DNA from 2 places in the Hominenteromicrobium sp. genome. Region 1 is predicted to be linked to the other one. Evidence: predicted binding sites of a transcription regulator. Region 1 holds the regulator's gene; the other holds the start of a gene.
The links. The regulator HrcA, encoded in region 1, represses chaperone genes, less so after heat shock. The targets are predictions, from matches to a motif close to TGTTAGCACTCNNNNNNNNNGAGTGCTAACA.
Positions count from the first base shown of each region.

Region 1 (4,428 bases):
CCCCACGCAAATTGCGTGGAGATGCCTGCCAATGCCGCTGCGCGGTACTGCAAGCCCGTCACACAGCGCAGGCGGAAAAACGAAATGTATTTTTTAAGTTTCACGGCGCACCTCAAATATCAAACTGTTTGTAGAGCGCCGCGAGCGTTTCGTCAATCTGCCCGCTGCCGCCGCGCCGAATGTCGTCGAGTGTGCCGTCTAATAAAATGCGCCCTTTGCCGATGAGCAGGACGCGCTGCGCCAAGGCTTCCACGTCCTGCATGTCGTGCGTCGTTAAAATGACCGTGGTGCCGCGGCGCTTGTTCATATCAAGCACGAATTCGCGCACGGCGATCTTCGATACCGCGTCGAGCCCGATGGTAGGTTCATCCAAAAACAAGATGCGCGGGTCGTGCAGCAGGGAGGCGGCGATCTCGCACCGCATACGCTGCCCGAGCGACAGGCTGCGCGCCGGGGTCTTTAAGAGCTCCGATAAATTCAGAAGGTCGGTTAAATCCCGTAAATTTCGCTTGTAAACATCTTCGGTCACGGCGTAAATGTCGCGGATAAGCTCGAATGAATCAATGACGGGCACGTCCCACCATAATTGACTGCGCTGCCCGAACACAACGCCGATCTGCGAAACATGCGCGCGGCGGTCTTTCCACGGCACGCGCCCGTCGATGACGCAGGTGCCGCTGTCCGGCGTTAAAATGCCGGAGAGAATTTTGATGGTGCTGCTTTTTCCGGCACCGTTTGGGCCAATATAGCCCACGGCCTCGCCGTCTTCAATACGGAAGGAAACATCGTTTAGGGCGTGAATTTCTTCGTACTCGCGGCTGAAAAATGCTTTTGCGGCGTTTTTAAAGCCTGCGTTTCGTTTTCGCACGCGGAAGGTCTTTTGTAAATGCTCTGCCTGAATCATAGTTTACTCCTCTTTTCCGTTAACGGTACGGACTTTCGGGCTAATGCGAACACAGAAACTGAAACACGGGCTATCAGTTTAATATAATTTTCATAAAATGTCAATAATTTGCACAAAAAATCCTAAAATCCTATTACAAAAAGTGAAGTTATGGCGAAGACACTTTTTTCGGTATCTTTACATATAAACAGGAATTTGGCACTGTGGAGCCGGAAATGCTAAAAGAAGCTTCAAAACGGATGCCGACCGGGAAGAATTCGCACATTCACAAAGTATTTACAAATTTTGGTGTTGACATTTCCTGACCTTTGCAGTATAGTATAGACAAGGGTTAGCACTCGGGAACATAGAGTGCTAAAACCTGAGAGGTGCAAGTATGGAACTGACAAAACGCAAACAAAATATACTTGCCTCGATCGTAGACGGATACATTCGCACGGGCGAGCCGGTGGGCTCCAAGTCCATTGCGGAAAAAGCAGGTGTTTCTTCCGCAACGGTGCGCAACGAGATGGCAGAGCTTACGGAGCTGGGGCTTTTGGAACAGCCGCACACCTCCGCGGGGCGTGTGCCTTCACAGGAGGGCTACCGCGAGTTCGTAGATGCGCTGATGCAGCCGGAAACGTTAACGGAAGCCGAAAAGCTTACGATAGACGCGATGCTTGCAAAGAGCGCGTTTGACCCGGAACGATTATTGCGTGGCGCGGCGAAAACGCTGGCGGCTTCTACACGGTACCTTGCGTTGAGCACCACGCCGAGCGGCGCGGATGCAAAGATTAAGGCGGTGCAGTTCGTGCAGACGAGCCGCCGCACCGCAATGCTCATTATGATGAGCAGCGCAGGTACCATGAAAAACAAGGTGTTTCACTGCGACTTTGATCTTTCAAACGAGATTATGCGCATTTTCTTCCGCGTGCTCAACGAGCGCGTGACAGGGCGCGACGTGGCGGAGATCAACCGGGCATTTGTGCAAAACCTTGCGATCTCGCTGGGTGATATGGCAATTTTGATGTCGCCGGCGCTGGCGGCGCTTTTGGAAGTGGCGCTTGAAACGATGCAGACGGAAATTTCCGTAAGCGGTCAGATGAACCTGCTGTTCTACCCGGAATACAAGCTTGGCGGTGCACGCCGGGTGATGGATATTCTGGAAAGACGGGAGCTTTTGACAGAACTTCTCGCAGGCAAGCAGAACCGCACACAGATCAAGATCGGCACAGAGACCGGGCAGAACGCCTTGGCGGAATCGTCGGTCATTTGCTCACGGTACAGCGTGAACGGCAGAGATGCCGGCGCGGTCGCCGTGATCGGCCCGATGCGGATGCAGTACGCACACGTCGCGGCACAAACAGCATATGTCGCAGATCGTGTAGGCGAAATGCTTACGCGCATCATGCGGGAAGAATAGAGAAAGGAGCGTTGCCAGATGGCAGAGGAAAAGAAGCCTGTTCAGGAACCCGAGCAGGAAGCGAATACCGAGCCGGCAGAGGAATCTGCAAAGGCTGCGGAAAAGGAGAAAAAGAAAAAGAAGAGCGAGAAGATTCCGAAAGAGGATTACGACCGCTTGCAGGCGGAGTTCGACAGCCACAAGCAGCAGCACCTGCGCGTGCTTGCCGAGTACGATAACTTCCGCAAGCGTTCCGCAAACGAAAAGAACGCCGTTTACAATAACGCCGTTTCCGATACAATCAACGCGATTTTGCCGGTGGCCGATAATATCGACCGTGCACTGGCACAGGAAAATGTCTCCGCAGAGGATATGAAAAAAGGCGTTGAGATGATTGCAAACCAATTTAAGGCGAGCTTTGAAAAGCTTGGCATCCGAGAAGTCGGTCAGGTTGGCGAGCCGTTTGACCCGGCGCTGCACAACGCGGTGGCGCACATTGAAAGCGACGAGCTTGGCGAAAACGTCATTTCGGCGGTGTTCCAGAAGGGCTACATGCTGGGCGATAAGGTCGTAAGACACGCCATGGTACAGGTAGCAAACTAAATCAGCAAATATCCATTTATATAGTAATTCAGAATTCACACACTCATTTGAGTTAAAGGAAGGTAATTGATATGGCAAAGACAATTGGTATTGACCTTGGTACAACAAACTCTTGCGTAGCGGTTATTGAAGGCGGCGAGCCGGTCGTTATCGCAAACGCAGAAGGCGCAAGAACCACCCCGTCTGTCGTGGCATTCTCCAAGACAGGCGAGCGCATGGTCGGTCAGGTCGCAAAGCGTCAGGCGATTACGAACCCGGACCGCACGATCTCCTCTATTAAGAGAGAGATGGGCACAGATCACAAGGTGACGATCGACGGTAAGAGCTACACCCCGCAGGAAATCTCCGCAATGATCCTCCAGAAGCTGAAGGGCGACGCGGAAGCTTACCTCGGCGAGAGCGTTACGAGCGCAGTTATCACCGTTCCGGCGTACTTCACGGACGCACAGCGTCAGGCAACGAAGGACGCAGGCAAGATCGCGGGCCTCGATGTAAAGCGTATCATCAACGAGCCGACGGCAGCAGCACTGTCCTACGGTATCGATAAGGAAGACGACCAGAAGATCATGGTTTATGACCTCGGCGGCGGTACGTTCGATGTTTCCATCATTGAGATGGGCGACGGCGTACAGGAGGTTCTGGCTACGGCCGGCAATAACCGCCTTGGCGGCGACGACTTTGATAAGCGCGTCATGGATTGGATCATCAACAGCTTCAAGGTTTCCGACGGCATCGACCTTTCCGGCGATAAGATGGCTATGCAGCGTATTAAGGAAGCGGCAGAGAAGGCAAAAATCGAGCTTTCCGGCATGACGAGCGCTTCCATCAACCTGCCGTTCATCACGGCGGATGCGACCGGCCCGAAGCACCTTGACCTCACGCTCTCCAGAGCAAAGTTCAACGAGCTCACCGCAGACCTCGTTGAGAAGACCATGGGCCCGGTTCGTCAAGCACTGAGCGACTCCGGCCTCTCCATCGGTGAGATCAACAAGGTTCTCATGGTCGGCGGTTCCTCCAGAATTCCGGCTGTTCAGGAAGCAGTTAAGAAGCTTATCGGCAAAGAGCCGTTCAAGGGCATCAACCCGGACGAATGCGTTGCAATCGGCGCCGCACTTCAGGCAGGCGTTCTCGGCGGCGAAGTTCAGGGCTTGCTGTTGCTTGACGTTACTCCGCTTTCTCTCGGTGTTGAGACCATGGGCGGTGTGATGACGAAGATCATCGACAGAAACACCACTATCCCGACCAAGAAGAGCCAGATTTTCTCCACGGCGGCTGATGGTCAGACGCAGGTTGAGGTCAACGTTCTGCAGGGCGAGCGTGAATTTGCACGCGATAACAAGCAGCTGGGTCTCTTTAAGCTCGACGGCATCGCTCCGGCTCCGCGCGGCATCCCCCAGATTGAAGTTACATTTGACATCGACGCAAACGGCATCGTAAATGTTTCCGCTAAGGATCTCGGTACCGGTAAGGAACAGCACATCACGATTTCTTCTTCCTCCAACATGAGCAAGGAAGACATCGATAAGGCTGTTAAGGCGGC
Region 1 covers NZ_JBKWAE010000001.1:54,893-59,320, forward strand. Annotated here, with positions in the region: gene ACLTX1_RS00240 (ABC transporter permease) at 1-104, opposite strand, end outside; gene ACLTX1_RS00245 (ATP-binding cassette domain-containing protein) at 113-904, opposite strand; gene hrcA (heat-inducible transcriptional repressor HrcA) at 1,281-2,306, shown strand; gene grpE (nucleotide exchange factor GrpE) at 2,325-2,888, shown strand; gene dnaK (molecular chaperone DnaK) at 2,960-4,428, shown strand, end outside.

Region 2 (4,428 bases), on a different contig from region 1:
CCACGGGCCCGAAGCATAACTACGCCTACCACACCGAGGCGATGGACCGCGCCATGGAGGGCGGTATCGATGACGTGGGTCTCGGCGTTCTGTACGGCCTTGAAATGTACCGTTACGAGTTCTGTGGCCAGCTGATGCACGCGGAGCACCTTGAAGCCGTGCACGGCGTAGGCCCGCATACCATCAGTGTGCCGCGCCTTAAAAAAGCCGACGACATTGACCCGACGAAGTTTGATAACGGCATCAGCGACGAAACATTCGCGAAAATCTGCGCACTTATTCGTATCGCCGTGCCGTACACCGGCATGATCATCTCCACGCGTGAGAGTCAGAAGGTACGCGCGCAGGTTATCAATCTCGGCGTTTCGCAGATCAGCGGCGCATCCCGTACCTCCGTCGGCGGCTATGCCGAAGAGGAGCGCCCCACCGACACCGAGCAGTTCGACGTTTCCGATCAGCGCTCCCTTGACGAGGTCGTCCGCTGGCTGATGGAGACCGACCACATTCCGTCCTTCTGCACGGCATGCTACCGCGAGGGCCGCACCGGCGACCGCTTCATGAGCCTGTGTAAGAGCGGACAGATCCAGAACTGCTGCCACCCGAACGCACTCATCACCTTAAAAGAATTCCTCGAGGACTACGCTTCCCCGGAGACGAAGGCCATCGGCGAAAAGATGATCGCGCAGGAGCTTGAAAATATCCCGAACGAGAAGACCCGCAGCATCGCAAAGGGCTACGTTGAAAAGGTCGCCCACGGCGAGCGCGACTTCCGTTTCTAAAACTTTCGGTTATTCTTTAAAAGGCAGGCGACTTCTATGGCAGACCTCAACCAGACCCCCTCGGCAAACCGTGTGCACATCGCCTTTTTCGGCAAGCGCAACGCCGGTAAATCCAGCGTGGTGAACGCCGTTACGGGGCAGAATATCTCCATTGTGTCCGATGTCAAGGGCACCACGACCGACCCCGTGCAGAAAGCCATGGAGCTTTTGCCGCTTGGCCCGGTCGTCATCATCGACACGCCCGGCATGGACGACGAGGGCACCGTGGGCGAGCTGCGTGTGCAGCGCGCCCGGCAGGTACTCAATAAAGCTGATATTGCGGTGCTCGTCATCGACGGCACGGTCGGCAAAAGTGCGGAAGACCTCGCACTGCAAAAGCTCATCGAGAAAAAAGGCGTGCCGTATATCATCGTATTGAATAAAGCCGACCTCGGCGGCTTCAAAGATGAAAATGACAACGAAATCGCGGTCAGCGCGAAGACGGGCGAGCATATTTTTGAGCTCAAGGAAAAGCTTGCCGCCATCGCTGCAAAGGGGCAGAACACCAAAGTTATTTTGGGTGACTTACTTGAGCGCGGCGACCACGTGGTGCTCGTCACGCCCATCGATTCCTCCGCGCCGAAAGGCCGCATGATTTTGCCGCAGGTGCAGGCCATCCGCGACATTCTGGACGCGGGTGCAACATGCTCTGTCACGCAGGTGGAAGAGCTTGCGGGCGTGCTGAACGGCCTCAAAACGCCGCCGAAGCTCGTTGTTACGGACAGCCAGGCATTCGGCAAAGTAAAGCAGATCGTGCCCGAGCGCATTAAGCTCACGTCATTCTCCATCTTATTTGCGCGCTACAAGGGCGTTTTAGAGACGGCCGTGCGCGGCGCGGCGGCTATTGAGAATCTGAAAGCGGGCGACCGTATTTTGATCTCCGAAGGCTGCACGCATCACCGCCAGTGCGGCGATATCGGCACCGTGAAGCTGCCCGCATGGATCCGCAAACACACCGGCAAGGACTTTGAATTCGAGTTTACCTCCGGCGGCGGATTTCCCGAAGATCTTTCGCCGTATGCCCTTATTGTGCACTGCGGCGGCTGTATGCTGAATGAACGCGAAATGCAGTTCAGACAGTCTTCCGCCGAAGAAAAAGGCGTGCCGTACACGAACTACGGCATTCTCATTGCATATATCAATGGCATTTTAAAGCGGAGCTTAGCCCCGTTTGACGAATATGCCTCCATGATTTAAGCTGTATTTGCAAAAGACAGTCCCGGTTTCAAACGAGCGCGGGGCTGTTTTTTTGTCGTTTTGTGGGTGGTTTTGTATGAAAAAAGCGGACATCAGAGGACATCGGAGGACAAAATTATTACGGAACTGTTAAAAGTCAAAAAAATCGCGATTTTCCTATTGACTTTTCTTGACCAAGTGATTAGAATAAGTTTAGCACTCGGGGATAAGGAGTGCTAAAGCGTAAGCGGCACAGTTCCCCGAGACCTAAACTTGTATTTCTTTACCGACCGGGCCGCACCCCGGCGGGTTTCGCGGCGCACCCCGCTGTACGCGAAAAATTTATTTATGAACTGCGGGGAGAAAGGATACGGCGCATTAGGCGCCGAGGTGGAAGTTATGACCATTAAGCCTTTGACAGACAGAGTACTCATTCAGGCCGAGAAAGCGGAGGAGACCACAAAGAGCGGCATCGTGCTGACAAGCGCGGCACAGGAGAAGCCGCAGATCTCCCGTGTTATCGCAGTAGGCCCCGGCGGCATGGTAGACGGCAAGGAAGTTGTTATGCAGCTTAAGGCCGGCGACCGCGTCATCACCGGCAAGTACACCGGCACGGAAGTGAAGATCGACGGCGAGGAATACACCATCGTTCGTCAGTCCGATGTTCTGGCAGTCGTTGAGTAATTTGAGTTTCAGTCTTTATTTTTGATATTTGGAATTGTGAGGTAATTTATTATGGCAAAGCAGATCATTTACGGCGAAGAAGCCAGAAAAGCATTGCTCGGCGGTATCAACAAGCTTGCAGATACCGTTAAGATCACCCTTGGCCCGAAGGGCAGAAACGTTGTGCTCGATAAGAAGTTCGGCGCACCGCTCATCACGAACGACGGCGTGACAATCGCTAAGGAAGTTGAGCTTGAAGATCCGTTTGAGAACATGGGCGCACAGCTCGTGAAGGAAGTTGCAACCAAGACGAACGACGTTGCAGGTGACGGCACCACGACCGCAACACTGCTTGCACAGGCACTCATCCGTGAGGGCATGAAGAACGTTACCGCAGGCGCAAACCCGATGGTTCTGAGAAAGGGCATTCAGAAGGCGACCGAGACCGCTGTTGAGGCGATTGAGAAGAACGCCAAGAAGGTCTCCGGCACGAAGGACATTGCCCGTGTTGCAGCTGTTTCCTCTGCAAGTGAGCAGATCGGCAACCTCATCGCCGACGCGATGGAAAAGGTCACGTCCGACGGCGTTATCACCGTTGAAGAATCCAAGACGGCTGAGACGTACAGCGAGGTCGTAGAAGGCATGATGTTCGACCGCGGCTACATTACGCCGTACATGGTCACCGATACCGACAAGATGGTCGCTGTCATCGACGACGCGTACATCCTCATCACCGATAAGAAGATCTCCAACATTCAGGAGATTCTGCCGCTGCTCGAGCAGATCGTACAGTCCGGCAAGAAGCTCGTCATCATCGCGGAGGACATTGAGGGCGAGGCGCTGACCACCCTGATCCTCAACAAGCTCCGCGGCACGTTCACCTGCGTGGGCGTTAAGGCTCCGGGCTTCGGCGACAGAAGAAAAGAAATGCTCACCGATATTGCAACGCTCACCGGCGGTCAGGTCATCTCCAGCGAGCTTGGCCTTGAGCTGAAGGATACCACCGTTGATCAGCTCGGCCGTGCACGTCAGGTCAAGATCGACAAGGAAAACACCATCATTGTTGACGGTGCAGGCGACAGCGAGGCTATCAAGAGCCGTGTCAGCCAGATCAGAAGCCAGATCGAGACCACCACGTCCGATTTCGACCGTGAGAAGCTGCAGGAGCGTCTTGCAAAGCTCGCAGGCGGCGTAGCGGTTATCAAGGTCGGTGCGGCTACCGAGGTCGAAATGAAAGAGCAGAAGATGCGCATTGAGGACGCTCTGGCTGCAACGAAGGCTGCTGTTGAAGAGGGCATCGTCGCAGGCGGCGGCACCGCACTCATCGATGCGATTCCGGCTGTTAAGGCCTATGTCGATTCCGTTGACGGCGACGAGAAGACCGGCGCTGCCATCGTTCTGAAGGCTCTTGAGGAGCCGGTTCGCCAGATTGCTGCGAACGCAGGTCTGGAGGGCTCCATCATCATTGAGCACCTGAAGGCAAAGAACACCGTCGGCTACGGCTACAATGCTCTGACCGATACCTACGGCGACATGATCGACGAAGGCATCGTTGACCCGACGAAGGTCACCCGTTCCGCTCTGCAGAACGCTTCCTCTGTGGCTTCCACCGTTCTGACCACCGAGTCTCTCGTGGCAGACATCAAGGAGCCGGCTGCACCCGCAGCTCCGGCAGCACCGGACATGGGCGGCATGTACTAATGAAGAGCGCTTAAACCGCATGAAAACGTCATAAAACGTTGATCCCCCGCACAGGAATTTGAACAGAACC
Region 2 covers NZ_JBKWAE010000003.1:6,667-11,094, reverse strand. Annotated here, with positions in the region: gene hydG ([FeFe] hydrogenase H-cluster radical SAM maturase HydG) at 1-779, shown strand, start outside; gene hydF ([FeFe] hydrogenase H-cluster maturation GTPase HydF) at 816-2,015, shown strand; gene groES (co-chaperone GroES) at 2,394-2,678, shown strand; gene groL (chaperonin GroEL) at 2,730-4,358, shown strand.
Region 2: a site for HrcA is predicted at 2,206-2,236, ahead of groES (co-chaperone GroES). Genes of this name have one in related genera too.